DNA from 2 places in the Sphingobium amiense genome. Region 2 is predicted to be linked to the other one. Evidence: riboswitches for the same ligand, from Rfam matches in the RefSeq annotation. Region 2 holds a riboswitch; the other holds the start of a gene.
The links. Region 2 has a riboswitch for cobalamin ahead of SAMIE_RS12095 (TonB-dependent receptor plug domain-containing protein). Riboswitches for the same ligand answer to the same signal wherever they lie in the genome.
Positions count from the first base shown of each region.

Region 1: another riboswitch for cobalamin. It lies ahead of SAMIE_RS14995 (TonB-dependent receptor plug domain-containing protein); the one in region 2 lies ahead of SAMIE_RS12095 (TonB-dependent receptor plug domain-containing protein).

Region 1 is NZ_AP018664.1:3,079,718-3,095,102, forward strand. It holds gene cobO (cob(I)yrinic acid a,c-diamide adenosyltransferase) at 1-587, opposite strand, end outside; gene SAMIE_RS14990 (hypothetical protein) at 584-1,156, opposite strand; cobalamin riboswitch at 1,358-1,557, opposite strand; cobalamin riboswitch at 1,616-1,806, shown strand; gene SAMIE_RS14995 (TonB-dependent receptor plug domain-containing protein) at 2,016-3,947, shown strand; gene SAMIE_RS15000 (DUF1636 domain-containing protein) at 3,947-4,354, shown strand; gene cobT (nicotinate-nucleotide--dimethylbenzimidazole phosphoribosyltransferase) at 4,351-5,367, shown strand; gene SAMIE_RS15010 (histidine phosphatase family protein) at 5,364-5,942, shown strand; gene cobS (adenosylcobinamide-GDP ribazoletransferase) at 5,939-6,652, shown strand; gene SAMIE_RS15020 (aminotransferase class I/II-fold pyridoxal phosphate-dependent enzyme) at 6,649-7,629, shown strand; gene cbiB (adenosylcobinamide-phosphate synthase CbiB) at 7,622-8,545, shown strand; gene SAMIE_RS15030 (cobyric acid synthase) at 8,533-9,993, shown strand; gene cobU (bifunctional adenosylcobinamide kinase/adenosylcobinamide-phosphate guanylyltransferase) at 9,990-10,499, shown strand; gene SAMIE_RS15040 (ester cyclase) at 10,536-11,048, opposite strand; partial or broken gene SAMIE_RS24135 (transposase) at 11,262-11,357, shown strand; gene SAMIE_RS24140 (hypothetical protein) at 11,367-11,669, shown strand; gene SAMIE_RS24145 (transposase) at 11,682-11,897, shown strand; gene SAMIE_RS24150 (S-4TM family putative pore-forming effector) at 11,828-12,151, opposite strand; gene SAMIE_RS15050 (MaoC family dehydratase) at 12,498-12,980, opposite strand; gene SAMIE_RS15055 (hypothetical protein) at 12,977-13,210, opposite strand; gene SAMIE_RS15060 (DUF6356 family protein) at 13,515-13,736, opposite strand; gene SAMIE_RS15065 (Lrp/AsnC family transcriptional regulator) at 13,855-14,307, shown strand; gene SAMIE_RS15070 (SDR family NAD(P)-dependent oxidoreductase) at 14,750-15,385, opposite strand, start outside.
Region 2 is NZ_AP018664.1:2,507,055-2,522,439, reverse strand. It holds gene SAMIE_RS12160 (TonB-dependent receptor plug domain-containing protein) at 1-841, opposite strand, end outside; gene SAMIE_RS12155 (TlpA family protein disulfide reductase) at 1,035-1,622, opposite strand; gene argH (argininosuccinate lyase) at 1,666-3,036, shown strand; gene SAMIE_RS12145 (hypothetical protein) at 3,033-3,290, shown strand; gene lysA (diaminopimelate decarboxylase) at 3,308-4,573, shown strand; gene SAMIE_RS12135 (precorrin-2 dehydrogenase/sirohydrochlorin ferrochelatase family protein) at 4,573-5,331, shown strand; gene SAMIE_RS12130 (response regulator transcription factor) at 5,317-5,937, opposite strand; gene SAMIE_RS12125 (TetR/AcrR family transcriptional regulator) at 6,019-6,639, opposite strand; gene SAMIE_RS12120 (efflux transporter outer membrane subunit) at 6,780-8,294, shown strand; gene SAMIE_RS12115 (EmrA/EmrK family multidrug efflux transporter periplasmic adaptor subunit) at 8,287-9,435, shown strand; gene SAMIE_RS12110 (DHA2 family efflux MFS transporter permease subunit) at 9,449-10,978, shown strand; gene mobA (molybdenum cofactor guanylyltransferase) at 10,981-11,502, opposite strand; gene fdhD (formate dehydrogenase accessory sulfurtransferase FdhD) at 11,548-12,345, shown strand; cobalamin riboswitch at 12,405-12,623, shown strand; gene SAMIE_RS12095 (TonB-dependent receptor plug domain-containing protein) at 12,796-14,634, shown strand; gene SAMIE_RS12090 (ABC transporter substrate-binding protein) at 14,675-15,385, opposite strand, start outside.

The DNA of each region.
Region 1 (15,385 bases), 570 kb from region 2:
CCTTCCTGCGCGCGCACGCCGTCGCGGAAGGCGTGCTTGACATCGCGGATGGCGCTGACCGTGTCGGCGGCCGCGATCAGGGCGTCATCCGCCGCGCGGCCGGTAATCACCACATGCTGCATCGGCGGACGCGCTTCGATGGCGGCCATGATCTCGCCGACAGCGAGATAGCGATAGGTGATCGGATAGGTCAGTTCGTCGAGCACGACGAGGCTGATCGATGGATCGGATAGCGCGGCTCTGGCCTTTTCCCAGCCTGCCCGGGCGGCGGCGATGTCGCGCGCGCGATCCTGCGTTTCCCAGGTGAAGCCTTCGCCGCACTTTTCCCAGATCACATCGGGATGGGTGGAGAAGAAGGCGCGTTCGCCCACATTCTCCGTCCCCTTGATGAACTGGAAAACCGCGGCCCTGCGGCCATATCCCAGAGTGCGCGCGACCATGCCGAAGGCGCTGGACGACTTGCCCTTGCCATTGCCGGTGAGAACCAGCAGCAACCCCTTGTCCCGCGTGGCGGCGGCGATCTTGGCGTCGACCACCGCCTTGTGTCTGCGGGTGCGTTCGCGATGGGCTTCCTCGCTTTCGCTCATCGGGATGCTCGCGCGGCGAACAGGGATCGCGCGGTGGACAGCAGCCCGTAAACGCCTGCGGCAACAGCGCTCCACAACAGGGTCGAATAGAGGGTAAGCGGGAAATGGCGGGCGAGGCGCGGCAGGAAGCCAGCCAGCGAGGGATCGGCGAAACGGTCGCCCAGAAAGTAGAAGCCGCCGCTCGAAAAAAGCTGCGACAGGAACGCCGCGGCCACAAGAAGCAGGAGCAACAGCGGCAGCGCGGAGGCGACGGGGCCGAGCCTTTCAGCGCCGAAACGTCCGGCAAGCCACATCGTGCCATAGGCGGGCGCGAGCATCCAGTAGGCAGGGGTGACGCAGAAGCTCGACCGGCCTAACCAGCCGATCATGATGAAGTCGATAACGACGGCAAGCAGGAACAGACCCGCAAAAGCCCATGGCCTGCGCACGAAAAAGCCCAGCACGAAGAAGCTGGCGAGGCTGGTGTCGGGCAGGTGCACGAGATTGCTGACGTAATGGGTGCGGGTAGCGAGCATGACGAGGACGAGCGCGCCGAACAGGGCGAGATCGTGTCGGGAAGGACGGACCATGAAGGCCTCCTGACGAATGAGACGGACGAAGCAGCGCAGCGCCGGGCCTGCCGGCCTGCGCAGGGGATCGGGTTGCGCACCGGGGACGGCGCGCTCGGGCAATGTCAGATGCTGGTCATCACAGGCTCCCTTCGGCAACAACGCACAATGTGTCGTCCGCGAAGGTGTGCCTTCGTCCGCCCGGTTCATCCCGCCCGCGCAGAGAAACGACCGCAACAGGCCGGTTTCCTGACTTCCGGATCATCGCGCTCTCGCCGCCTTCTCGGGACGGATCCCAATGGCATGATGGCGATGCGCTCACCGGTTACAGTTGCGGGAGCAGTGCCGGATTGGGTGGCTTGTCGCCACCGCCCGGACTTCCCGATTAAGCCCTTTCGGGCACCCGTTGCAGCGGCGTCCATAAGCCAGCCCGCAGGCGCGCGCAACACTTCCCGCTTGCGGCGCGCGAAACACGCCGCTAGGGGCGGCTCCGCGACAGGTTCCCCGAGAGGGGATCAAAAGGGAACGGAGTGTAAAACCCCGGCTGCCCCTGCAACTGTAAGCGGCGAGCCGACCGGCCATTACGCCATTGGGACTTCACCGTCCTGAGAAGGCGGCCGGACCGGCCTTGACCCGTGAGCCAGGAGACCTGCCTGACGCGGTCGTTCTTCGTTCGGGCAGGGTGCACCGGACGTTCGAGGTTGCCGTCCTCCACGAGGTCGGCACACACCCTCGCGCAACGACAGCCACTGCCTGCCGGGATGCCCCGCGCGGGAAGCGATGCTCTGTCCGTGCCGCATTGAAGGCGCGGTCGGGCGCGCGCTTCTCTCGCGGGTCGGAACGGCAGGTCCACGCCGTTCGTACCGGAGGGAGCCGCACCATGCGTCCTGCCTATTTTTCTGCTGTTTATGTTTCCGCCCTTCTCGCTTCTCCCGCTCTGGCCGGAGAGGCCGGAATGGAGCCAGCGCCCGATCCGTCCATCGTCGTTACCGCGCTGCGCAGCCCCGTGGAGCAGGCGCGGACTTCCGCCACCGTCACTGTGCTTGACGAACCCGCCATCCGTGCGCAGCAGCCCATCGCGCTCACTGACCTGCTGCTGCGAACGCCGGGGATCAGCCTGACCCGCAACGGCGGCTTCGGCACGGCGACGTCACTGCGCATCCGGGGCGCCGATGCCTCGCAGACGGTCATGGTGATCGACGGCGTACGGATTTCCGATCCTTCGGCGACCGGCGGCGGCTATGGCTTTTCCAACCTGCTGATCGACGACATCGACCGCGTCGAAATCCTGCGCGGGCCGCAGTCGATTCTGTGGGGCAGCGATGCCATCGGCGGGGTGGTCAATGTGCTGACCCGTCGCGCCGAACGCCCGCTGGAAGGCAGCGTGGCGGTGGAAGCGGGCACCCATGACACCGTCAATGCGCAGGCCGGGATCGGCGGGGCGGGCGCGCTGCTCGACTGGCGCGTTTCCGGCTCGACCTTCAGCACGGACGGCATTTCGGCGCGCAGCAATGGCACCGAAGCGGACGGCTATCGCCGCACTTCGGCCAGCGGCACTGCGACGCTGAAAGTCGCGCCCAACCTCTCCGTCGATCTTCGCGGCTATTGGGCCGATGCCCGCAACGAGTTCGACGCCACGTCCGGCGATTCGCTCGCTTATGGGCTGACAAGGGAGTGGACCGGTTATGCGGGCGTCAATCTGGCGCTTTTCGATGGCCGCCTCGCCAACCGGTTCGCGGTGCTCCAGACCGAAACCGACCGCGAGAATTACGATCCGGCCCGCTCGATCCGCCCGCTGAACTTCGATGCGCATGGCCGCGTGCGCCGCTTCGAATATCAGGGGACGCTAAGGGCGTCGGATCAGGTGCAGGCAGTGTTCGGCGCAGAACGGGAAGAGCAGCGCATGACCAGCGCCTCGCCCGGTAACAACAGGGCGGCCTATGCGCTGGTGCCGCAGAGCGCCGACACCAACAGCGTCTATGCCGAACTGCGCGTGACGCCGCTCGACGGCCTTACCCTCAACGGCGGCGCGCGGCATGACGACCAGTCGCGGTTTGGCGGCAACACGGTCTTCACTGCGGGCGCGGTCTTCACCCCCAATGAGGGCCGCACATTGCTGCGCGCCAGCTATGACGAGGGGTTCAAGGCGCCTTCGCTCTACCAGCTCTTCAGCCTCTACGGATCGGCGGCGCTCCAGCCGGAAAAGGCGAAAGGCTGGTCGGTCGGGGCAGAGCAGACATTGGGAGACAAGGTTCACCTGTCGGCGACCTGGTTCAACCGGGATACCCGCAACCTCATTGATTTCGCCACCTGTCCGACGACCGGCAGCCTGCCCGCCGCCTGCTTCATTCCCGGCACCGCCACCACCCGCTTTGGCTATTATGCCAATGTGCGCAGGGCGCGCGCCAGAGGGCTGGAACTGGCGGGACGCGCACAGGCGGGCATCCTGTTCGCATCCGGCAATTATAGTTGGATTGCGGCGGAAGATCGCTCGCCCGGCAGCGCCGATCTCGGGCGACAGCTTGCCCGCGTGCCCCGGCATCTCGCCAATGTCGAAGGCGGCGTCGATCTGCCTCAGGGTCTGCGGGCGAGCCTGGCCGCGCGTTATGCAGGCAGAACCTTCGACCGGGCAGGAAGCGCGACCGTGCTGCCGGACTATTGGCTGATCGACCTGCGCGCCCAGTGGCGCGTCACGGACGGCCTGACGCTTCACGGCCGTGTCGAGAATCTGGCCGACAGGCATTACGAAACGGCGGGTGGATACGGCGCGCTTGGGCGGACCGTCTATCTCGGCCTCCGGAGCCGTTTCTGATGCTGCGCGCGGTGGAATCCGGTCCGGCGGTGGTGGTATGTTTCACCTGCCGCCTGTCGCCCGACCGGCGTGAGGACGAAAACGGTCGCCGGGGCGGCGCGCTGCTGATGCAGGCGCTGCACACGGTGCAGCAGGACGACCCGGACCTTGCCGGGGTGCAGGTGCAGGAAATGGCCTGCCTGTTCGCCTGCCAGAGCCATTGCGCCGTGCATGTGCGCGCGCCCGGCAAGATCGGTTATGTGCTCGGCCGGTTCGCGCCGGGCGAGGAGGATGCGCGTGCGATCCTGCGCTATGCCGCGCTTCATGCCGACAGCGCCGATGGCACCGTGCCTTATGCCCGCTGGCCACAGGGGGTGAAGGGCCATTTCATCGCCCGCACCCCACCCGAAGGATATGTCTGCACATGATCCGCTTCGATGACGAAACCCCATTCGCCCGCGCGCTGGATGCATTGCCCGGCGCGGATGACGGGTGGGTTCGGCTGGCGCGCGAGCGGCAGGCGAGCCTCACCAAGCCTGCCGGATCGCTCGGCCGGCTGGAGGACATCGCGACCTTCCTATGCGGGTGGCAAGGCAGCACGCTTCCTGCGCTGGACCGGGTGCAGGCGGTGGTCTTCGCCGGCAATCATGGCGTGGCCAGTCGAGGGGTGAGCGCATTCCCGGTCGAGGTGACGGCGCAGATGGTCGCCAACTTCCGCAACGGCGGTGCGGCCATCAACCAACTGGCGAAGGCATGCGGGGCGGAACTGTCGGTCGTGGCGCTCGACCTCGACCGGCCAACCGGCGATATTGCGCTCGAACCGGCCATGTCGCCCGGCGAATGCCTCGATGCGTTGAATGCCGGTGCTGCCGCCGTCGCGCCTGACACCCATTTGCTGGTGGTCGGGGAAATGGGCATCGCCAACACCACGCCCGCCGCCGCGCTGTGTCTTCAGGCCTTTGGCGGCACGGCACAGGACTGGTGCGGGCGCGGCAGCGGCGTGGACGAGGCGGGCGTGACGCGCAAGACGCAAGCGGTGGAGGCCGCCATCGCGCTGCACGGCTCCCATTGCACCTCGCCTTTCGAAACGCTGCGCCGCCTTGGCGGGCGGGAGATCGCGGCGATGACCGGCGCGATCCTCGCGGCGCGATTGCAACGTGTTCCGGTCATGCTCGATGGGTTCATCTGCTGCGCGAGCATCGCTCCGCTGGTGGCCGCGCAGCATGGCTTTGTGGATCATTGCCTCGCGGGCCATTGTTCCGCCGAACAGGCGCACGCGCGGCTGCTGCGGCATTTCGGGCTGCGACCGCTCCTCCAACTGGACATGCGGCTGGGCGAAGGATCGGGCGCGGCGGTGGCGGTGCATCTCGTGCGTGCGGCACTGGCCGCGCACAACGGCATGGCAACCTTCGCCCAGGCGGCGGTGGCGCAGGCGATATGAGCGAAAGGCTGGTCCATCTGGTGCGCCATGGCCCGCCGTTGCGGCCGGGCCTGCTGCACGGTCATGGCGATGAACCTCCCGCCGATCCGGCCGGGGGTGTCACCCACGCCGTGCCCGACAGCTTTGCGATCATGACGGTCACATGTTCCGACCTGCTGCGCGCACGGGCCGGAGCGGAAACCCTGGCGCGCGCGCGGGGCATGACGGCGAAGGCCGATCGCCGCTGGCGGGAGCTGGATTTCGGCGGCTGGGACGGCGCAGACCCCGACAGCGTCGACGCGGAATCGCTGGCGCGCTTCTGGAACGATCCTGAGGCCCATCCGCCACCGGGCGGGGAGAACTGGTCCGCCATCACGTCAAGAGTCGGCGCGGCCTTGGCGGACCTGCCACCCGACGCACTGGTGGTCACGCACGCAGGCGCGATGCGGGCGGCGATATCGGTGCTGACCGGCCTCGATTTCCGGCAGGTCTGGGCGGTCGACCTGCCTTATGGCGCCTTGCTGAGCCTGCGGATCTGGCCGGGGACGCCGCTTTCCGGGCAGATCGTCGGCCTGCGGGCAAGCGGGGCGGGATGAAGAGCGCGATCCTCGCCGTGCAATTCATGACGCGGCTGCCGCTTCCATCGATCGCTGCCGCGAAGGAGGATTTCGCCGCGGCGATCCGCTGGTTTCCGCTGGCGGGTATGGTCGTTGGCGCGGGCGTGGCGGCGGCCGGATGGCTGGGCGCGCTGCGCGATCCGGCGCTGGGCGCTCTGTTGGCGTTAGTGGCATGGGTCGGCCTGACCGGCGCGCTGCATCTCGACGGACTGGGCGACATTGCGGATGCGGCGGGCGCGGCCCATGGCGATCCGAAACGCATGCGCGAAGTGCTGGCAGACCCGCATCTGGGGAGCTTCGGCGTGACCGCCATCGCGCTGCAACTGCTCGCGAAGGGGGTTCTCATCTGGCTGATTTTGCGGGGAGGAGCCTTCGGCGCGCTCGCTCTGGCGCCGGTGCTCGCGCGCATCGGGCCGCTCGCGTGGGCGCGCTGGCTGCGGCCGTTGCACGAAGGGTTCGGCACGCTGTTCCGGGGCGGCGCGAGCCTGCCGGTACTGGTCACATGGTTGCTGGCGTGGGCGTGCTGCGCCCTTGCGGTCGGGCCGATGCTGCTGGCGGCACTGCCCGCCCTCGCCCTTTGGCCCCTGTGGCTCCGCGCCCGGATCGGCGGCATATCGGGAGACGGGCATGGCGCGGGGATCGAACTGGTCGAAAGCTGCGCACTGCTAGCGCTGGTAATGGCGCGATGACAGCCGGCTTCATGCATCATGGAGGAAGGATCGAAGCCGCCCGCGCCCGCTTCGGCGGCCCGCGCGGGGCATGGCTCGATCTTTCCACCGGGATCAATCCGAACGGCTGGCAGCCGCCACAGACCCTCGACGTGGACTGGCGGGCCTTGCCGGAACCCGATGCGCTGGAACGACTGGAAAGGGTGGCGGCCCGCCACTTCGGGTGCGATCCCGCATATTGCGGCGGCGTCCCCGGTAGCGAAGCCGGGCTGCGGTTGCTCGCCCGGCTTCTCAGGCGGCCCGCCGTCCACCTGCGGCTTGCCTATGGCAGCTATGGCGCCGCCTTCGCTCGGGCGGATGCGGTAGATGGTCTCGCCGATCTGCCCACCCGCCCCACCATTCTGGTCTTGGGCAACCCCAACAATCCCGATGGCGCGGTCATCCCCCGCGATCATCTCCTTGCCCTGCTCGATCATCAGGAGCGGCACGGCGGCTGGATGATCGCGGATGAAGCTTTCGCCGATTGCGATCCGGGATGGAGCATCGCCGGGCAAGTCTCCGACCGGCGGCGGCTGATCGTGCTGCGATCGTTCGGGAAGTTCTTCGGGCTTGCAGGTCTGCGCCTCGGCTTCGTCATCGCGCCGCGTGCAGTTCTGGCCGAGATGCGCGCGACCTTGGGCGACTGGCCGCTTCACGCTGCGGCGTTGACGCTGGGCGCTGCCGCCTATGCCGATGCCGCGTGGATCGGCGCGACGAGGCATGCGCTTACGCGCCGGGCGGCTACGCTCGATGCGGTGCTGAGCCGGTTTGGCCTCATCGGGCGAGGGTCATGCCCGCTGTTCCGCCTGATCGAATCTCCGGACGCAGGCTCATTGTTCCGACGGCTGGCGCAGCGTCATATCCTGACCCGGCCTTTTGCAGACTATCCCGATCTGCTGCGGATCGCGCTGCCCGCCGATGCGAATGCACTGGAACGGCTGGAGGCGGCGCTTGGCTGAGCCGGTTGCCCTCGCTGCACTTGCAATCGACGCAGTGCTGGGCTGGCCGCAGGCGTTATACGCACGTGTCGGCCATCCCGTTGGTGCTTTTGCACGGATCGTCGGCGCATGCGCGCGCCGCTGGAACGGGAGCGAACGGAGCGCCCGCGCGCGCAGGCTGAGTGGAATCGCCACCGTGCTGACGCTCGTGGTTCTTGCAGGGGGTGCGGGCGTTGCACTCACGCTGGTCGCGGCCAAGGCGGGGTGGGTTGTGCTGGCGGCGATGGCATGGCCCGCTCTCGCGCAGCGCAGCCTCGACACGCATTTCGGGGCAGTCGTGGCTGCATTGCAGGGGAAGGATCTGGCGCAGGCACGACAGGCGGTCGGCATGATCGTCGGACGGGACACCGCTACGCTGGAAGAAGCAGGGATAGCGCGCGCTGCGATCGAGAGTCTCGCGGAAAGCTTCTGCGACGGCGTCGTCGCACCCCTTTTCTGGCTGATCGTGGCGGGCCTGCCCGGCATCTGGGTGATGAAGGCGGTCAACACCGCCGACAGCCTGATCGGCCACAAGGAAGCGCCATGGCGGGACTTCGGCTGGGCGGCCGCACGGCTGGACGACGCGATGAACTTCGTGCCCGCGCGCCTGTCCGCCCTGCTGATCTGCCTTGCCGCTCCGGGTGGGTGGCGGATCGGATGGCGGTATCGCCGTGCCCACGCCTCCCCCAATGCAGGCTGGCCCGAAGCGGCGATGGCCGGGGCGCTGGGCATAAGGCTGGCGGGGCCGGTCCGTTATGATGGCGCGGTTGCGGACAAGCCGTGGATCGGCGAAGGCGGCGAAGCGGATGCGCCAGCCATGGCGCAGGCGCGACGCATCTATCATCGAGCCTGCGCTTTATGCTGGGCGCTGGCGGGAGGAGTGGCATGGCTGGCCTGATGATACAGGGCACCGGGTCCGATGTAGGCAAGTCGGTGCTGGTGGCGGGGCTGTGCCGGGCGCTTGCCAACCGGGGTCTGACGGTTCTGCCGTTCAAGCCGCAGAATATGTCGAACAACGCGGCCGTGACCGCCGATGGCGGAGAGATCGGGCGCGCTCAGGCCTTGCAGGCGCTCGCGGCCCGGGCGGAGCTTCACACCGACATGAACCCGGTGCTGCTGAAGCCCGAAGCCGACCGCACATCGCAACTTGTGGTGCATGGCAGGGTGCGCGGGCGGCTGGGCGCGGAGAATTTCCGCGAGGGGCGGCGCAGCCTGATGCCCGAAGTCCTCGAAAGCTGGCGGCGTCTGCAGGCGCGCTGCGATATGGTCGTGGTCGAAGGCGCGGGTTCGCCCGCGGAGATCAACCTTCGGGATGGCGACATCGCCAATATGGGTTTTGCCCGGGCGGCAAAGCTGCCGGTGGTGCTGGCGGGCGACATCGACAGGGGCGGCGTGATCGCATCGCTGGTGGGCACACGCGCGGTCCTCGATCTGGAAGACGCCGCGATGATCCGGGGCTTCATCGTCAACAAGTTCCGGGGAGACCCGGCGCTTTTCGCCGATGGCTATGAAGCGATCGGGCGACTGACGGGCTGGCGCGGCATGGGGCTGGTGCCCTGGCTCCCCTGCATCGCCAGCCTGCCGAGCGAGGATGCAGTGGTGCTGGATCGCCCGCACACCGCACGATCGTCGCGTCGGCTGGTGGCGTGCCCGATGCTGCCCCGCATCGCCAATTTCGACGATCTCGATCCGCTGCGGCACGAACCCGATGTGGCGGTGACGATGGTGCCGCCGAGTCAGCCGATCCCGCCGCAGGCCGACCTGATCGTGCTGCCGGGGTCGAAAGCCACCATGGCGGATCTGGCCTTCGTTCGGGAGCAGGGCTGGGACATCGACATCCTCCACCATCACCGTCATGGCGGCGCCGTGCTCGGCATCTGCGGCGGATATCAGATGCTGGGACGCGAGGTGTGCGATCCGCACGGCATCGAAGGGGCTGCCGGGCGCATGGCAGGCCTCGGGCTGCTCGACGTGACGACCGAACTGACGCCCCGAAAAGCCCTGCGCAGGGTGACCGGCACGGCATTGGGCGCGGGCTTCGAAGGATATGAGATGCATATGGGCGAAACCGCTGGGCCTGACTGCGCGCGGCCCTTCGCCCGGACCCTGGGGGGTGAAAGCGACGGCGCGACGAGCGCGGACGGGCGTGTGCTTGGCACCTATTGCCACGGGCTGCTGGGCGGCGCGGCCCTGCGCGGGGCGCTGCTGGCGCGGATCGGCGTGCGAAGCAGCGGCCATGACCATGCCGCACTGGTGGACAGGGCGCTGGATCAACTTGCCGCCGCGCTGGAGCAGCATCTTGACATGGACGGGCTGATTGCTTTGGCTCGGGAGCACGGGCCGTGAAGCGCCTGCTGGTGCTGGGCGGCGCGCGGTCGGGCAAGAGCCGCTATGCGCAGGCGCAATGCGAGGCGGTGGGGAGGCGGCTCGTCTACATTGCCACCGCCGAAGCTGGCGATGACGAGATGGCAGAACGCATCGCCCGCCATCGGTCGGAACGCGGGCCGTGCTGGCAGGCCATGGAAGCCCCCATTGCCCTTGGCGATGCCATCGTCGACGCAGCGCGGCATGCCGATGCAGTGCTGGTCGACTGCCTGACATTGTGGCTTTCCAATATCATGCTGGGCAATCATGATCTGACCATAGCGAAAAGCGCGCTTATCCGCGCGATCGGCAATATATCGGTCCCGCTGGTTCTGATCGCGAACGAAGTGGGACTGGGGATCGTGCCGGACAACGCGCTGGCCCGCCGGTTCCGCGATGAGGCCGGGCGGCTCCATCAGGATATCGCTGCGGTCGTGGAGGAAGTCGTCCTTGTGGCAGCCGGGCTGCCGCTACGGTTGAAGGGGTAGGTGGTTGGAGATGTCGATCGCGGTGGAGCAGGCTTGTTACGGCCGCATCAGCGCTTCGACTGCGGCCTTGTCGATGACCGATAAAACTTCTGCGATCTTGCCTGCCCGCAACGTGTAGAAAGCATGTTCGTAGAAGACCACGCGCCGCCCATTGACTGGAACACCCATGAATTGTCCGATGGGCGTGCAGTCGAACCGAAGGCGTGAGGCGACGTGACTTTCATCCGCTACGACGAGATCGGCGTTGAAATACAGGTCCGGAATGTCTCGAAAATTCCCCTCAAGCATGGCCCGGTAGCCATCCACCCCAAGCATGCGCCCGTTGTGGACCACATCGGCGGCCACGAATTCGCCGAGCTCGCTCCAGGCACGGCGATTCAGGCACGCGATATATCGCGCATACATGCTGGCTGTGGCTGTTTGCTGTGATGACTCATTCATCGTCGGATCTTCCTGCTGCCAATGCTCTCGGTGGACTTGTAACGGTTTTGCGTCGGTCACCGCCAGCACGAAGCTGCCAAAGCCTGCCTGGGCGATGACGCCGGCCACTACACGATCGCTGCCGATTGTGACGCTTATGGTCAGGACCCACTGATCTGAGCGCTCCGATCTGCTTCAGGCTCCGTGAGGAGACTGGATATGAGCGGCGACCTATATTGGCTGACGGACGAGCAGATGACGCGGCTTGATCCATATTTCCGAAGAGCCACGGCAAACACCGGGTTGACAATCGCCGCGTGTTGAGCGGGATTATTTTCGTCAATCGCAACCGGGCTGCGGTGGCGCGACGCACCGAAGGATTATGGACCACACAACACGCTCTACACCCGTTGGAAGCGGTGGTGTGACAAGGGCGTTTTCATCCGGATGATGGAAGGTCTGGCAGCGCCTCAGGCATCCGAACGCACGACGGTGATGATCGACGCAACCTATCTCAAGGTACACCGCACGGCATCGAGCTTTGCGAAAAAAAGGGGGCGCGGAACACCCGATCGGATGCACGAAAGGCGGCATGAACACCAAGCTCCATGCCGTGACGGATACCAATGGTCGGCCGATCAGCTTCTTTATGACCGCAGGTCAGGTCAGCGACTACATCGGTGCGGCGGCCTTGCTGGACGAACTTCCCAAAGCCAATGGCGGCTTGCCGATCGCGGCGATGCCGACTGATTCCGCGATGCTTTGCAGGAAAAGGGCATCACCCCCTGCATCCCGGGTCGTAAATCCCGGAACAAGGCCGTCAAATACGACAAAAGTCGCTACAGGCGCCGCAACCGGATCGAGATCATGTTCGACCGCATCAAGGACTGGCGGCGGGTCGCGACGCGCTACGACCGGTGCCCCAACGCCTTCTTCTCGGCCATTGCCCTCGCTGCCACCGTCATCTTCTGGCTCTGATCAACGAGTCCTGACCCTAGGCGAATGTCGATCTCCATTCCGGATGGGAGCCAACGATAGACAAAAGGCAGGAGCAGCGGATTGCTGGTTCTGCACTGAAATATGCTGTTCTGAAATTTGCGCGACTGTCTTTCGCATTCGCTGTCGTCACAACCTCCCGCGAGCGCCAGTTCCCATAATGCTTCGGCCTCTGCGCGGGCCAGTTTCTGAGCGTCGGCGGCATCACGCTGTCGGAAAGCATCGCGCAAAATCAGTCGGACAAGCCCGAATACGTGTCATGCCGCACGATCATCATGCCCTTTCCGCTACTTGGCTCCGAGATATGCGCTAGGGTCAAGCGGGACATAGGCAACTACATCAAGGCCGGGGTCAATGAACGGCGCACGCGATCGAATAGGGATATGCTGAGCGCGGTCGTGCACGGCAAGGTCGGCGACCACCGACGTGTTTGCGGCGCTTCCGTGAGGTACAAGCCCTATATAGCTTCCTTCGAGGCCAACGACACGATCCCACCTCAAACCATGGGATCAAACACAGAGCTTGCTCGGCGAACATAATGACCACCCGTCACCCGGCGGTAACGGGTGGTCAGCGGGCGGATCATTGCGGTGGCATCATGGTAAGGGTCACCCACTCCGCGACCAACGCCGGCGCGCTTGCCCCTTCAATTTCTACCGAAACCCCGAATTCCGACCGCCATTGCCTGTCGCCGCGCCGCTCCAGCGACCGAAACTGGAAGCGGCCGCATATGCGGCTGCCCACCGGCACCGGGCTGAGGAAGCGCAGGCTGTTCATCCCATAATTGACCAGCATCTCGGCACCGGCGACCGAAGGCAGCACATCGAACGCCATGGGCGTCAGCAGCGAGAGGGTCAGATAGCCATGAGCGATTGTGCCGCCCAACGGGCTATTGGCTGCGGCAACGGGATCCACATGAATATATTGCCAGTCTTCGGTCACGTCCGCGAAGCGATCTACGCGTGCCTGGTCGATTTCGAACCAGCGCGACACGCCGATTTCCTGTCCGACAAGCGCGCGATATGCGCTGAGCGCTATTGGCTCCATCCCCATGCTCACGCTCATGCCCCCACAGACGCGACCGCCACATAGCCAGCGTCGGCAAGTTCGACTTGGCCCTGCGCTGTTCTACTGCCGGGCGCGATCTGTCCGGCACGGTCGCCAACCTCCCCCATGCGGGCGAGAATCTTTTCGGGCGTACCTTGGGTCAGAATGACATGCACCTGGGCGGCGCGCCCAAGGTCGCCCCCGGTGCCCGCTACAATGGCGACGCGGCCGGAAAGATCGATGTTCATGATCAAATGTCCTGCAAGATTTAAGCGAAGTGACGCTCCAGCATACGCCAATCGCATAGGCTTTATCCGCCATGCCCATCGGAACTCGATGGAGGGCTATGCTGGAATTACCGATCCGTAATAAAGGCGATAACGTCCGCGAGTCAAGAGCGAAATGGAAGGAAATTATTGATCTTGGTATCCCGCCCGTCCTCGGGAAAAGGCGGCCGATCTCCATTCATCAAGAGGCGCGCCCTGACTTAAAAGGGATTGCCGGCGCAACTGGGCCGCTGAAGGAGATATGCGCAATCATGCACGCGGGCGCTCAGACCTCGTGCTGACGATTCCTGTTGCTCACCATCCGTTCATGCAGGCGTTGAATAATGCCGCTGCCGGTCCGTTCGAACATTGACGGGATCAGCGCGTGGACAAAGCAGACAATGGCCCCTGCCAGCATCGCCGCGGCAAAGGACATGGAGTGCCACAGATGCTGTCCATAGCTTTCTCCGACCGTCGCGGGGTGTCCGGTAAAATGCCGTTTGATCATAGGTCCTCCGTTGGACCCGGTTTATGATACCAGCGGCAAAAATTGCTTCCAAATTTTTGGCATTTTGCGGAATCTGCCATTAATATGTTCTCGGTATCATCCACTTCGGAGGATAATATTGCTCGACGCACTCGACCGTAAGATTTTACGATCCCTGCAACGCGACGCGTCTCTCCCCTTGTCCGAGGTGGCAGAAGAAGTCGGCCTGTCGACGAGTCCCTGCTGGAAGCGAATCAAGCGCCTGGAGGCCGACGGCTATATCAAGGAACGCGTTGCCATCCTCGACCGTAAAATCCTGGACCTGGGCGTCACTGTCTTCGTGACGATCAAGACGAACCAGCATCAAGAGGAGTGGCTGCGCGAATTTGCACGGTCCGTTGCAGATATTCCGGAGGTCGTCGAATTCTACCGGATGAGCGGCAATGTCGACTATATGCTCAAGGTGATATGCCGCGACATTGACGATTATGACCGCATCTACAAATCTCTGATCAAGCGAACATCGATTTTCGACATCAGCTCCTCCTTCGCAATGGAGCAGATCAAATATACGAGCCAGCTTCCCATTTAGCCGGGCTGGCAATCCAGCGACGATGTGAAGGCGAGGACCGCGCGTCGTGACCGTCGTGGCGGCGTCGCTGTTCCTGCTGGGCATGATGGCCTATGCCGCGATCCACCTGTTGGGCCTCTCTTAGGATAAGAGCGCGCATTCGACCAACTGGACGAGAAAGCCAGCATCGCGATCAGCCGGCGGCGTCTCATCACCGCCGTTGCCGGAGGCGCGGCCGCCTATGCCTGCCGGGGCCGGTCCAAAGTGCGTGCAAGGACATGAAGGACCTGCATCTGACTGGGTCGCGGAACGCACCGGGTCAGCCTGGATCAGGCATAGAGACGATGCGCTGCGGGAGCCTCGACATAGGAAACCTCGCTCGGAGGCCTCAACGTCGTTCAATGTTGACGGCCCGGGCGGGTCCAGCGTCATAGATTTCAGAGTGGACAGTCCCTCACTTGCATCACAGCATTGCGGCCAGGTCAAACCCGCCCTTTGCCAGCTCCACCTGCCCCTGAACGGTCGCATTGACGGGGATTACCTCCCCGCTCCTGTCCGCCACGATATCATGGCCTGCCAGCAATTGTTCGGCTGCGTCCGGTCGATCTTCGATAAACAGGCCCACCGTAAGCGTCACATTCGCCTGCTCGAAACTGCCGCCACCAGCACAAATGATCTTGCGGTTCGGCGCGTCTTCGGAAACCAGCGCGAGCACGGCCGGACTCACCCGCTCAGGCGCCAGCGCATCCAGCATCGGCTGCGGCAGCACCCCTTCCATCATCCGCGTCGCCGCCGTTGGCGCCAAGCAATTGACCCGGACATTATATTTCTCACCCTCCAGACCCAGCGTCTGCATTAGCCCGACCAGCGCCATCTTGGCCGCGCCATAATTGGACTGGCCGAAATTGCCGTACAGGCCGGACGATGAAGTGGTCATTACGATGCGGCCATATTTCTGCGCGCGCATCAGCTCCCACACTGCCTTTGTGCAGTTGACCGCTCCCATCAGGTGGACATCCACCACCGCGCGGAAGTCGGCTAACTCCATCTTGGAGAAAGTCCTGTCGCGCAGGATGCCTGCGTTGTTGACGAGGATATC
Region 2 (15,385 bases):
CCATATTGTAGAAGGCGATGCTGAGCTTCGTCTTGGGCTGGCCGCCGTTGATCCCGGCGAGTGCGTCGCCGGTGAGGTTCGACCATTGCGCGGGCGCGTTGGGCTGGAGCGTGCCGTCCATCTTCGTGACCTGCACCTGACCCTGACCGACCGTGGTGTAATTCTGACGGCGGTGAAACAGGGTCAGATTGAAGAAGCCGTCTTCGCCCAGCCTGAAGCCCATATTGCCCGAGGCGGAGAAGAGTTCGCCTTCGCTGTCATAATATTGGCCGCCCGTGACCTTGAAGCTGCCGCCTTCGGTCTGGTCTTTCAGGATGAAATTGATGACGCCCGCGATGGCATCGGTGCCGTAGACGGCGGCGGCTCCCTCCTGAAGCACCTCGACGCGCGCGACCGAGTCGGGCGGGATGAGGTCGATGCTGGGCGCGGCGGAACCTTGGAACGCCCCCGAGATGACCTGAAGGATGCCGTTGCCGTGGCGGCGCTTGCCGTTCACCAGCACCAGAGTGTGATTGGGCGACAGGCCGCGCAGGCGTGCCGAAAGCGAGAAGCTGGAAAGGTCGGTGCCCTGCGTCTGCGCCGTGAAGCTCGGCACGATCTGCGTCAGCACCTGATTGAGGTTCGGCTGGCCGACATGGCTGATCGCTTCCTGGCTCAGCACCTGAACGGGCGCGGCGGCTTCGGCCGCCTGCATCCCCATGGCGCGCGTGCCGGTGACGATGATCGCGGCGCCTTCGTCGGACTGTGGCTCCTGCGCGGTCTGCGGTTCCTGCGCCATAGCGCATGCGGTCCAGGACGAGGCGAGGACCAAGGATAGTTTGAGTGCGGCAAAGCGCGTCATTCATGCCCCCTGTTTTGCATTCGTTTGATGACATCAGGGGAAACGAAACAGCGGACGGCGATCCGCTACTGCGCTGCACAATTTTTACATGATTTCGTAATGTTTCCGTAATGTTTCTGGAAATTTCAAGCCGGAAGTCGGGCGATTCCAACTGCGAATCGAGCGACTTCCCGCTTGTGCGATTGCGAGAGGTTCAGGAGGCGACGGCTTCCGCGATCAGCTTCCGCCCCTCCGCGCTTTCCCAGTCCATCGCGCCCACCACGCGCGCGATTTCCCTGCCCTGTGCGTCGTAGACGACGGTCGTGGGCAGCACTCCGGTCGCGTAGTGGAAGCCGAAGCGGTTTTCCGGGTCGGCATAGGCGGGGAGGTGGGGCAGCTTATGCTTTTCGAAGAAGGGCTTTACCGCCGTCAGTCCCTGCGTGTCCTGAGAGATGGTGAGGACTGCCGCGCCCTTCGCGCCCTGCTGGGCCGCCAGCGCGTCGAGCGTCGGCATTTCCGCGACACAGGGCGTGCACCATGTCGCCCACAGGTTGACGATCAGCGGGCGGCCCGCAAAATCCTGCAGCGTCTTCTCGCCCCCGGCGGGATCGAGGAAGGCGAAATCGGGCATGGGCTGGCCCGCCTTGCTGCGGTCCACCTTATAGTTGAAGCCTTCGCCCTTGCCGGGCGCGGCCTCGCCGGGCGTAGCGGCAACCTCTCCGCTGGCGGCTGCATTGGCTTGCTCCTTGGGCTGCGATTGCCTATCGCAAGCCGCCAACGGGCCAAGCAGGAGCAGTATCATTAGCGCGCGGGAAGACGATAGCATGGCAGCAGGCTCCAACAGCATGTGGGGCGGCCGGTTTGCCGCCGGCCCGGCGTCGATCATGCGCGAGATAAATGCGTCCATTCCTTTCGACAAGCGCCTGTGGAAACAGGACATCGCAGGGTCGAAGGCGCATGTCGCGATGCTGGCGAAGCAGGGCATCGTGTCGCAGGCGGATGCGGATGCGATTGCGGCGGGCCTCGACACCATCGCGGCGGAATATGAAGAAAGCGGCGTGCCGGTGAACCTCGACCTTGAGGATATTCACATGGTGACGGAATCGCGCCTCGCCGAACTGATCGGTCCGGCTGCGGGCCGCCTGCACACCGCGCGCAGCCGCAACGATCAGGTCGCAACCGATTTCCGCCTCTGGGTGCGCGACGCCATCGACGAGGTGGAGCAGGGGCTTTCCGGCCTCCAGCGCGCGCTCGTTGCGCGGGCGGAGGAGAATGCCGACGCGGTGATGCCGGGCTTTACCCATCTGCAATCGGCGCAGCCGGTGACGCTGGGCCATCACCTGATGGCTTATTATGAGATGGTGCGGCGGGATCGCAGCCGCTTTGCCGACGCGCGCGCGCGGCTGAACGAATGTCCGCTGGGCGCGGCGGCACTGGCCGGGACGGGCTTCCCGACCGACCGGCATATGACGGCGGAAGCGCTGGGCTTTGCAAAGCCCACGGACAACAGCCTCGACAGCGTCAGCGACCGCGACTTTGCGCTCGATTATCTGATGGCGGCGACGCAGGCGGCGCTGCATCTTTCGCGGCTGGCCGAAGAGTTCATCATCTGGGCGAGCCAGCCCTTCGGCTTCGTAAAGCTGCCCGACGCCTATTCGACCGGCAGTTCGATCATGCCGCAGAAGCGCAACCCCGACGCCGCCGAACTGGTGCGCGGCCATGCGGGGCGGATCATGGGGTGCATGACCGCGCTCTGCGTCACGATGAAGGGGCTGCCGCTCGCCTATTCCAAGGATATGCAGGACGACAAGCCGCCGGTGTTCGAGGCGCATGACCTGCTGGCGCTCTCTATCGCCGCGATGACGGGCATGGTGGAGACCGTGACCTTCCGCACCGAGCGGATGCGGGGGTTGGCCGAAAGCGGTTTTGCGACCGCGACCGATCTGGCCGACTGGCTGGTGCGCGAAGGGGGCATCCCCTTCCGCGAGGCGCATCACATCACGGGCCGGGCGGTGGCGGCGGCGGAGGAAGCGGGCGTGCCGCTCGACCGGCTGCCGCTGGAGACGCTGAAAGCCATCGACGCGCGGATCGACGAGCGTGTTTATGCGGTGCTGACGGTCGATGCATCGGTCGCCAGCCGCAGGAGCCATGGCGGCACCGCGCCGGAACAGGTGCGCGCGCGCATCGCGCAGGCCAGGGAGGAACTGGGGTCATGAAAAAAGCGGCAACGGGCGCGCTGGCGCTGGCTCTCCTCGCGCTCGGCGGATGCGGCGGCAAGGAGCAGCTCAAACCCGTGCAGGGACAGAGAGTGCCCGCCGTGCCGGTGGGTGCGGCGACGGCCCCGACCGGCACGCAGTTGATGGAGCCGAGCGTCCAGTCGCGTCCCGGACGCAACGTGGAACTCCTAACCCAGTCGCGCAAGCGGCAGGACGATGAATTCGACCTGCCGCCCGAAGCCGACCCCAAATAGACCGACAGGACAGTCTCTTGGATCATTTCACTTATGTCGATGGCGCCATGCAGGTGGAGCAGGTGCCGATGGAAGCGATCGCGCAGGCGGTCGGCACGCCCGTCTATGTCTATTCGACCGCCACGCTGGAGCGGCATGTCGGCGTTTTTCGCGACGGGCTGGCGCAGCTTGCCGATCCGCTGATCGCCTTCGCGGTCAAGGCCAACCCGAACGCCGCCGTCCTAGCGACGCTGGCGAAGCTGGGGCTTGGCGCGGACGTGGTGTCGGGCGGTGAGCTGCTGCGCGCCATCGCGGCGGGCATTCCGGCCAGCCGCATCGTCTTTTCGGGCGTCGGCAAGACGGCGGACGAGATGCGCCTCGCGCTCGACCACGGCATCTACCAGTTCAATCTGGAAAGCGAGCCGGAGGCGGAGATGCTGTCGGACGTCGCGCTGGCGATGGGCCGCAAAGCGCCGGTCGCCTACCGCATCAATCCCGACGTGGATGCAGGCACCCACGCGAAGATTTCGACCGGCAAGTCGGAAAACAAGTTCGGCATCCCCTATGCCCGCGCGCTGGAAAGCTATGCCGCCGCCCGCGCGCTGCCGGGCCTCGACGTGCAGGGGGTGGCGGTTCATATCGGCAGCCAGCTCACCGACCTCGCGCCGCTCGAAGCCGCGTTCGTCAAGGTCGGTGCGCTGATCGAGGCGTTGCGGGGCGAGGGGCATGCGATCCGCACGGCGGACCTCGGCGGAGGCCTTGGTGTGCCCTACGATCCCTCGCAGCCGGTGCCGCCCAGCCCCGCCGACTATGGCGCGATGGTGACGCGCGTGACGCAGGGGTGGAATGTCCGCCTGATGTTCGAGCCGGGACGGGTGATCGTGGGCAATGCGGGTGCGCTGCTGTCGCGCGTGGTGCGGGTGAAGCAGGGCGCGCAGGCGCCGTTCGTCATCGTCGACGCGGCCATGAACGACCTGCTGCGCCCCAGCCTCTACGATGCTTGGCACGACATCCGCGCGGTGCAGCCCTCGGGTGAGCGGGCCACCGCCAATGTCGTGGGTCCGGTCTGCGAAACGGGCGACACCTTCGCGATGCACCGCGACATGGACGTGGTGGGTCCGGGCGATCTCGTCGCGTTCATGACGGCGGGAGCCTATGGCGCGACGATGGCGGGCACCTATAACAGCCGCCCGCTGACCCCCGAAGTACTGGTGTCGGGCGACAGATGGGCGGTGGTGCGCGAGCGGCCCCCGATCGAGGCGCTGATCGCGGGCGACATCATTCCCGACTGGGTCGCCGCCTGATGCACAGCCTGCCCGTCTTTCTCCGTCTGGAGGGGCGGGCGGTGATCCTGACCGGGGAAGGCGAGGCGGCGGACGCCAAGCGCCGTCTGCTCGAACGCGCGGGCGCGCGCATCGTCGGGGCCGACGACCCGGAGGCGCGCGTCGCCATCGTATCGGATGGAGACGAGGAGATGGCGCGGCTGTTGCGGGCGCGCGGCATATTGGTGAACGCCACCGACAATCTCGCGCTCTGCGACTTTACTCTGCCTGCCATCGTGGAACGCGACCCCGTGCTGATCGCCATCGGCACAGGCGGCGCGTCAGCGGGGCTGGCCAAGGCGCTGCGGCAGCGGCTGGAGCGCTGGCTCCCCGCGCGGCTGGGCGCGCTGGCCGAAGCGCTGGCGGGGGCGCGGGAGGCGATCCGGGCGCGCTGGCCCGATGCAGCGGAGCGCCGCCGCGCCATCGACGCGGGGCTGGCGGAGGGCGGGATGATCGACCCGCTGAAAGAGGAAGCTGGCGAGGCCGTCGCCGGATGGCTGGCGGCGGGTGCGGATGTGCGGGGGGCGGGCCTTGTGCCCGTCCGCCTCCTGTCCGCCGATCCCGACGATCTGACGCTGCGCGCCGCGCGCCTGCTGGGGGAAGCGGATCGCGTCTATCATGCGCCCGATGTGCCGCCCGTCATTCTCGACCGGGCGCGCGCCGACGCGGTGCGCATCGTTATGGTGCAGCCGCCCGCCGATCCGGGCGAGGGGCTGTCGCTCTGGCTAAGCCTGGTCTGATTGCAGCCGTTCGATCTCGGCATGGAGCGCCGCGATCGAGGAGACGAGCCGCGCGCGGTCCATTTCCATTTCCTGCAGGGCGTCGCGCGTTTCGCCCAGTTCCACCGCGCGCCGCGCGATCCGGGCGTCGAGTTCGGCATTGTGCCGGGCCAGCACGCCCATCTGTTCGGCCCGCTGGCACAGGTGCCGCAGCCGCGCATCGAGTATGTCGAAGTCGAAGGGCTTGACGATCAGGTCGTCCGCGCCCGCTTCCAGCGCCGCGACGGTCGCAGGCGCATCGGGCCGGTCGGCGATCATGACGAAGCAGGCATCGGGCGCGATCCGCCCCGAACGGATCTTCCGCATCACCGTGACGGCAGGCAGAAGCAGCAGGTCCATGTCGATGAGGACGATGTCCACCGGCCGGGTCTGGAGCAGCGAAAGCGCGCGGAAGCCGTCCTCGGCCAGCGCCACATCATAAGCGAGATGCGACAGGCGGCGTGCGATGACGTCGCGCGCGGTCGGATTTTCGTCCACCAGCAACAGCCGCAACCGCCGCTGCGCCCGTGCCGGTTCGCCCGCCGGTCCATTGTCCTGCCGTGCCAGCATGCGCTTCAAGAACTGCATCGGTCCCACCTTCCTGACGATGGACCATAGGATTGCAGCGCGAAGAAATGGTTAACGCGCCGCGCGCGCGATCAACGGCGTTCAGTTCGCCTGTTCGCGCCCCTGCTTTTCCGGCTCGGGCGCATAGGCGCGCAGGAACAGGCCGACGGCGACCAGCGCCTCCCGCTCAAGGTCGGCCGGTTCGGCTTCCTCCAGCCGTCCCATTATCAGTTCATGGTAGGATTCCGCCATCAGGAGGGACATCAGGCTCCGTGCTGCTTCCGCCGGATCAGCGCGACGCAACTGCCCCCTTTCCATCGCATCCGCAAGGAACGTCGCCAGCAGCTTGCGCGTCGCATTGCGCGTCAGTTCGAAGAAGATGCGCGACATTTCGGGGAAACGCCGCCCTTCGGCGATAATCAGGCGATGCAGGGCAATACCCTCCGCCGAGGTGATTTTCACGATCAGGCTGATCGCTGCCCGTTGCAGCGTCAGCGCAAGCACCCCACATGGGTCGAGAATTTGCGAAAGCTGCTCCCGATATGCCTCAGTCGCCCGTTCCAGCATGGCCGAAAACAGCGCTTCCTTGGACGGGAAATAATTCCACAACGTCCCCTTCGATCCGCCCAGTTCGGCGGCGATCGAGGACATCGTCGTGCCCGCATAGCCATGTTCCACAAAGGACGCATGTGCCGTATCCAGAATGGCGTTGCGCCGATCCATTCGCCGGGCTTCTCGCCGGGAGGGGGAAGGATGGGATGCCGGCTCGGTCATAAAAACGTACCATAGAGTACGATAAACCTGTTGACAAGGTGAAACGGGGGAGGCAATGCGAAAATCCATACTATGTGGTACGGTTTGATATGTCGCTGAGTCGGTCGGCCTCCCGCTTTCGTCTCGGGGGCGCACTTTCTTCCTTCGCGTTGCTGGGCGCCTGCGCCGCTGTCCCGAAGCTGGGACCGGAGCCTGTCGTGCGTGCGCCGCAGTCGGTGGAGGCGGGACGCAGCCTTGCCGCGCCCGTGGCGGCGTGGCCGGGCGATGGGTGGTGGCGTGCCTATGGCGATCCGCAGCTCGACGGGCTGATCGAGGAAGGGCTGCGCGCGTCCCCCGATGTCGCCGCGGCGGGCGCCCGTTTCCGCCGTGCCGCCGCGATGGCGCAGCAGGCGGGCGCGGCGCTGCTTCCTTCCGTCGATGCGGAAGCGAGCGCGGCCGCCACCAAGCAGAGCTATAATATGGGCCTGCCCAAGCAATTCGTCCCGCAGGGATGGCTGGGCACCGGGCGAGTGGCGCTGGACCTCGGCTTCGACCTCGACCTATGGGGCCGGAACCGTGCGCAGCTTGCCGCCGCTACATCCGAAGCGCGGGCGGCGCAGATCGACGCGCAGCAGGCGCGGCTCGCGCTCACCACCGCGATTGCGGATGCCTATGCCGATCTCGCCCGCCTTTTCGATGAGGCGGATATTGCGCAGCGGACGCTCGACATCCGGCTCGCCAGCCAGAAGCTGGTGGCGGATCGCAGCGCCAACGGCCTCGAAACGCGCGGCAGCGTGCGACAGACGGACGCTACCGTAGCGACCGCCCGCGCCCAGCTTTCCGGAGCGCGCATGGCGATCGAGCTGCGCCAGCACCAGATCGCGGCGCTGATCGGCGCCGGGCCTGACCGAGGCCTGTCGATCACGCAGCCGCGGGTCGGCGCGCTCGCGCCGCTCGGCCTGCCCGCCGATGTGACCACCGATCTCGTGTCCCGCCGCCCCGACATCGCCGCCGCGCTCGCCCGCACGGAAGCCGCCGCGAAGCGGATCAAGGTGGCGCGCGCCGACTTCTTCCCCGCCATTCGGCTGAGCGCGCTCGTCGGTGTCCAGTCGCTCGGCTATGATACCGTGTTCGGCGCGAACGGCGCATCGGGCGCGCCCGTGCCGTTCCTTGACCGCCTGTTCAAGGCGGATTCGCTGTTCGGCACGGTCGGTCCCGCGATCAGCCTGCCGATCTTCCACGGCGGCGCGTTGCAGGGGCAATATCGCGGCGCGCGGGCCAGCTATGACGAAGCGGTTGCGAATTACGACAGGACCGTGCTTGCCGCCTATCAGCAGGTCGCCGACGCCGTGACCATGCGGCGCACGCTGGACCAGCGCCTCACCGAAGCGCGTGCGGCTCTGGCGGCGACCCAGGATGCCTATACCGTGGCCCAGCGCCGCTATCAGGGCGGCCTGTCCACCTATCTCGACGTCCTGAATGTGGAGGATCAGTTGCTCGCCGCCCGCCAGACTCTCGCCGGTCTGGAGGCGAGCGCCTTCTCCACCGACATCGCACTCATCCGGGCGCTGGGCGGGGGCTTTGCCGCCGGCGCCGCTTTCTCCGAGGACCGACCGCATGGCTGACGCCGAAACCCTGCCTCAGGACGAGGCATCCGATGCCAGCGCCGACGGACGGCAGTCCGCGCGCCGGACATGGCTCTATCGCCTCGGCGCGCTCGTCATCGTCGCGGCGCTGGTCTGGGGCGTCTATTATCTGCTGTTCGGGCGTAATCATGTGGGCACCGACAATGCCTATGTGAACGCGGAAATGGCGCAGGTGACGCCGCTCGTTTCGGCGCAGGCCATCGACGTGCGCGTGACCGACACGCAGCCCGTGCGCAAGGGCGACCTGCTCGTCCGGCTCGACCCGACCAATGCGCAGATCGCCATCGCGCAGGCGGAGGCCGACCTTGCCGAGGCCCGCCGCAGGTTCCGCCAGACCGGCGCGACCAGCCAGTCGCTATCGGCGCAGGTGGTCGCGCGCGACGCCGACATCGTTCAAGCTCGCGCCGCGCTGCAGAGTGCGCAGGCGGATTATGAGAAGGCCCGCGTCGATCTCCAGCGCCGCGAAGCGCTGGTCGGCGAGGGCGCGGTGTCGGGCGAGGAACTCACCGCCGCGCGCAAGGCGTTCGCCAGCGCGCAGGCGGCGCTTGCGCAGGCGCGCGCCGGGGTGAGCACTGCGCAGGCGACGCGCAACGCCGCGACCGGGCAACTGGAGGCGAACGATGCGCTGGTGCGCGGATCGACGGTGGAAACCGACCCGTCCGTGCTGGCCGCCAAGGCGCGGCTGCGTTCGGCGAAACTGGATCTGGAGCGCACGATCATCCGCGCGCCCATCGACGGCGTGGTGACGAAGCGGCAGGTGCAGGTGGGGCAGCGCGTCGCGCAGGGCAGCCCGATCATGACCATCGTTCCGCTCGACAAGGTCTATGTCGATGCCAACTTCAAGGAAAAGCAATTGCGCGGCGTCCGGGTCGGCATGCCCGCGAAGGTCACGTCCGACCTTTATGGCGGCGACGTGGTCTACCATGGCAAGGTCGTGGGCTTCGCCGGCGGGACGGGATCGTCCATGTCGCTGATCCCGGCGCAGAACGCGACCGGCAACTGGATCAAGGTGGTCCAGCGGCTGCCGCTTCGCATCGAACTCGATCCTAAGGAACTGAAGGCGCATCCGCTGCGCGTGGGGCTTTCGATGGACGTGGAACTCGACCTTTCCGACAGATAAGGACGCGCCCGGCATGAGCGGCGACGAAGACATTTATTCCCGGCTTTCGCCGCGCACCCGGACCCTCGCCATGCTGGTGCTGGCGCTCAGCAACCTGATGGTGGTGCTCGACCTCACCATCGCCAATGTGTCGGTGCCGCATATCGCGGGCAATCTGGGCATTTCGCCCGATCAGGGGACGTGGATCATCACCTCCTATGCGGTCGCGGAAGCCATCTGCGTGCCGCTGACCGGATGGCTGGCGCAGCGGTTCGGGGTGGTGCGTGTCTTTACGCTGGCGATGGTGGGATTTGGCATCTTCTCCCTCCTGTGCGGGCTGTCGCCGACGCTCGGCATGCTGGTCGCCGCGCGGATCGGTCAGGGCATTTGCGGCGGACCGATCATGCCGATGTCGCAGACGCTGCTCATCCGCATCTTTCCTCCCGAAATTCGCGGGCGGGCGATGGGGCTGTGGGCGATGACGACGCTGATGGGACCGGCGCTGGGACCGATCGTGGGCGGTTACATCAGCGACAACTGGAGTTGGCACTGGATCTTCTTCATCAACCTGCCGATTGCGGTGCTGTGCGTTCTTGCCGCGCAGGCGCTGCTGCGCCCTGTGGAAACGGAGATCGCCATCGTCCCGATCGACAAGATCGGGCTGTTCCTGCTCGTCTTCTGGATCGGTTGCCTCCAGATCGTGCTGGACATCGGCCGCGATCATGACTGGTTTGCCGACCCGATGATCGTGGCGCTCGCGGTGATGGCCTTCATCGGATTTCTGGTGTTCGTCATCTGGGAACTGACCGAGGAACACCCGGTTGTCGATCTGCGCGTCTTTCGCCATGTCGGCTTCAGTTCGGGCCTGTTCACCCTCTCCCTCTGTTTCGGCTCCTATTTCGCGAGCATCGTCGTCATCCCGCAATGGTTGCAGATGTCGATGGGCTATACCGCGACCTGGGCGGGCATCGTCACGGCGCTGACCGCCATGGCTGCGCTCTTCACCGCGCCCATCGCTGCGCGGCTCATGTCGAGCGTGGACGCGCGGCTGCTCATTTCGTGCGCCGTCGCATGGATCGGCGTCATGTCGCTGTGGCGGGCGCACTGGACCAGCGACATCAGCTTCGGCGAAATGGCTCTGCCCCAGTTCATCCAGGGGTTTGCGCTGCCCTTCTTCTTCATTCCGCTGACATCCCTGACGCTGGGGTCGGTCCTGCCGAGCGAGACGGCATCGGCGGCGGGGCTTCAGAATTTCGTCCGCACCATGGCGACCGCCATCGCGACATCGCTGGTGCTGACCGAGTGGGGCGATTCGCAGCGCGTGTCGCGCAGCGAGATGGCGGGCGCGCTGCAACCCGACCAGACCCAGACGCTTCTGGGCAATCTTGGCCTGTCCGCCGATCAGGCGCGCCAGACCATATCCAACATCGTCGAGCAGGAAGCGATCGTCATCGCCGTCGACCATGTCTTCTTCATATCGGCGATCATCCTTTTTGCCGCTGCCATTATCGTATGGTTCGCGCCCAAGCCGCGTTCCAATGTGGACACGTCCGCCGCGCATTGAGGTCAGGCGCGGGGAAGGTCTCCGGGCCGGTTGATATTGGGCAGGGTCAAGCCGGGAATCGCGACCTCCCGCGCGCCGGTCCGTTCCATCCAGCCGCGGATCGAGCGGCTGTTCTCCTCCTTCAGATGGGCATCGAGCAGCGGCGCCAGCGACGCAGGCCACCAGCCGAGCAGGGGCTGCCCCTCCAGCACCGCAGCCTCCGGCCCGAAGAGCAGCGGGGGCAGGGCAGGAGGATAGACCGGCATGTCGCATCCGGTGGTCAGCACTCCGGCAAAGCCCCCGGCCGCTGCATGATGGAGCGCGGCGTTCAGCCCGCCCAGCGGCCCGAGGCCGGGCGCGGGCCGGTCGGAAAGCCCGCCTTCCCGGCCGCAGATCACCCATGCGTCGACATGCGGGGTGAGCGCGGCGGTGGCGTGGTCGATCAGCGTCCGCCCGTCCGGCATCGCCGCCAGCGCCTTGTCGCTGCCGAAGCGGCTGGACCGGCCACCGGCGAGGATCGCGCCCAATAGGGGTGAAGGCCGCATCGCCGCTCCTTTTGTTGCGCGTCCGCAGTGCCTATAGCAGAAGCGATGCACAAGCCCGATCCCGCGCCGCTTTCCCGCTTCGACCGCATAGATGCCGCAGGATCAGTGCTGCCCGTCGACCGTCCGCTGGCCGAAGAAGTGCCCGTCGCCATCGAATTTAACGGCATCGGCTATGCCGTGCTGATGGCGACGCCTGCCGACCTGCCCGACCTCGTCACCGGTTTCGCGCTGGCGGAGCGGCTGCTGGGGGAAGGGGACGCGGCGCTCGATGTGGACCTGCATGAGAGCGGAGCGGGCGTCGTCGCGCGCGCGACGCTGCCTGCGGGGCGGACCGATGCCCTGCTCGAACGGGTGCGGCACCGCGCGACCGACTCCTCCTGCGGCCTGTGCGGGATCGAGAATCTGGAACAGGCGATCCGGCCCCTGCCGCCCGTCACCGCAAGGACGCAGGCCGACCGGGCCGCGATCTTCCGCGCGCTCGACGGGCTGCGGGCGCATCAGCCGCTCAATGCTGCGACCGGCGCGGCACATGCGGCGGCGCACGTAGATGCGGACGGGGCGATCCGCCTCGTGCGGGAGGATGTCGGGCGGCACAATGCCTTCGACAAGCTGATCGGTGCGATGCGGCGCGGGGGGAACGGCTGGGATGGCGGCTTTGCGCTGCTGTCGTCGCGCTGCTCCTACGAACTGGTGGAAAAGGCGGTGCTGGCGGGATGCCCGCTGCTCGTCACAATCTCCGCGCCGACCCGGCTTGCCGCGCAGCGCGCGCGCGAGGCTGGCCTGCCGCTGGTGGTGCTGGCGCGGGCCGACGCGGTGCTGGCGCAGGGAATCGCGCTGGACTGAACGCTCTTGGCAGAGGCTATCCTTTCCCCTAAGGGCGCGGACGCGGGGGCTTTGAGCGCCCGTATCTGACTCGCGCCGGTGCCCTTCGATGGGCTGAAAACGGGAATGTGGTGAGGGATATGGTCCCAATTCCACGGCTGTCCCTGCAACTGTAAGCGGTGAGCGCGATGCATCTGGCTCCATGTCCGGAGCCGGCCACTGGATTTGCGTCCGGGAAGGCCCGTGCATCGAAGCTGCGACCCGCAAGCCAGGAGACCTGCCGGCGTAAAGTCGCTCTTGCTGCGGTTCAGGGGATGGCCGGAGCACGGTTTTCCGTCGAGCGACGCCATGCGGCCGGGGCCGCATCGTGCCGCGCGCGGGGGACAATCAGGCGTCATCCCCTTCCGCATGGCGCGACCGCTTGCGCGGCAGACCCCGGCATCCAAGTCGTTCGACGCCGGGGCAAAGAGAATGAAAACACTGGGACTTTCAATAGTGGCCGTGCTGGCCGCCACGCCGGCGCTGGCGCAGGACGACAATATCGTCGTCACCGCCGCCGGAATCGAACAGCCGCGCGACGAGGTCGGGCAGGCGATCACCGTCATCGACGCGAAGACCATCGAAACGCGGCAGGCGGTCGACGTGGTCGATCTGCTGGCGACGACGCCGGGCGTCCGCTTCAACCGCAACGGATCGGTCGGCAGCGTGACCGGCGTGTCGCTGCGCGGCGCGGAGACGACGCAGACGCTCGTGCTGATCGACGGGGTCAAGGTCAACGACCCGAGCGGCATCGGCGACGGTTATGATTTCGGCCCGTTGCTGACCGCCAATGTCCGCCGCATCGAAGTGCTGCGCGGATCGAACTCGGTCGTCCATGGCAGCCAGGCCATCGGCGGCGTCGTCAACATCATGACGGGCGTTCCGGCGCAGGGCTTCGGCGCCAACGCTTCCGTCGAATATGGCTATAGCGACACATGGAGCGCGAAGGCGGACGTGTCGGGCAGCAGCGGCATCGCATCGGGCGGCGTGGGCGCGGCCTATTTCCGCACCGACGGCATATCCTCTGCGGCGGGCGGCACGGAGCGCGACGGGACGAAGAATATCGCCACCAACGCGCGGCTGAAGCTCGCTTTTTCCGACGCGCTGAGCCTCGACCTGCGCGGCTATTATATTCACGCCGACCTCGATTATGACAGCTTCTTCGGCGCGCCCGCCGACAGCAGCGACGTGAGCAAGCTGGACCAATATGTCGGCTATGCGGGCCTCAACCTCTCGCTGATGGACGGCAGGCTGACGCAGCGTGCCGCCGTCACCTGGCTGCGCAACGACCGCGACTATTATTTCGTGCCCGCGACCGACCCCGACTATGGTTACAAGGGCACGAACCTGCGCTTCGAATATGAGGGCGTCTATGCCCCCGTCGATGCCGCCAAATTCATCCTGGGCTATGAGCATGAGCGGCCGGACTATGATTTCTTCGGCTTCGGATCGACCGACAGCGCGCGGATCAACATCGACAGCGTCTATGGCCTCGCCATCGTCAAGCCGCTCGAAGGCCTCGCCGTGACGGGCGGCGTGCGCCACGACGATCACAGCCAGTTCGGCGGCGCGACCACCTTTGGCGCGAACGCCAATTATTCGCCCAATGCCGGGGCGACCAATGTGCGTCTGAGCTACGGCGAAGGGTTCAAGGCGCCGTCGCTTTACCAGCTTTACGACAGCTTCAGCGGCAATGCGGCGCTGCGGCCCGAGCGGTCGAAGAGCTACGACGTCGGGTTCGACCAGCGCCTTGACGACGGACGTGCCACCCTGTCGCTCACGGCCTTCCGCCGCGATACGCGCAACCAGATCAACTATGACAATGCGACCTTCACCTACGGCAATCTCGACCGCACCCGCGCGAAGGGCGTTGAGGCTTCGGTGGCGCTGAAGCCCGTGGAGGCGCTGACCGTCACGGGCAGCTATTCCTATATCGACGCGCGCGACCGGTCGCGCGGCTCGGCGAATTTCGGCAATCGCCTTGCGCGGCGGGCGGTCAATCAGGTGAGCGTTTCGGCGGACTATGACTGGTCCTTCGGCCTGTCGACCGGCGCGACCGTCACGATGGTGGGCGACAGTTTCGACAATGCGGCGAACACGCGGCGGCTCGACGGCTATGCGCTGGTGGGCGTGCGCGCGTCGCTGCCGATTGGCGAGCATCTGGAGATTTATGGCCGGATCGACAACCTGACCGATGAAGCCTACGCCACCGCCTATGGCTACAGCACCTATGGCCGCTCCGCCTATGGCGGCGTGCGTGTCCGCTTCTGACGCACAACCGGGGGAGGCGGGCGCAGCGCCCGCCTTCTTCCTATCGCGCGGCGTTCACCCGCGCGACGATGCGCCGCGCGGCGAGCACGTATGCGGGGCCGCCGCACACGGTCCACGCCTGCGGCACGCTGATGCGCGGGATGGCGGCGAGGGCGCGGTGGTGCAGCATTTCCGTGCCCTGATCCTGCACCCGGTCGGTCGCGCTTTCGACGATCAGCCAGTCGGGCCGCGCGGCCACCATTTCTTCCAGACCGACCTGAGCCAGCGCGGGCTTGCCGAGCCGCGCGGCGAGGTTGGTGAGGCCGACGCGCCGCATCATATCGTCGATCAGCGTGCCGGTGCCGGTCAGATAGCCGCGCCGCTGATAATAGGCCGCGACGCCCCCGCGCCTGACGCGGGGCAGGGCGGCGAGGTCGCGGTTCATTTGCGCGATCAGCGCTTCGCCGCGCGCGGGATGGCCGATGGCGCGCGCGACCTGCCGGATCTGGTCGAGGATCGCGCCGTAACTTTCCGCGCTGGCGAGGCCGAGGGTCGTCCAGCGTCCCGGCGGCGCGCCCGCGACCTGCCCCGGCCCGGTGGGAAAGCCGAGCAGCAGGTCGGGCTGGATCGCCAGCACTTCCTCCGCGCCCCGGTGCAGCATAGGGAAGGCGCGCGCGCGGTCCGCCGCCGCCGACAGTTCGGGATCGCGCGCATTGTGGCTGAGCGCGGCGATCTGTTCCGGATCGGCGAGCGCCAGAAGATATTGATCGGC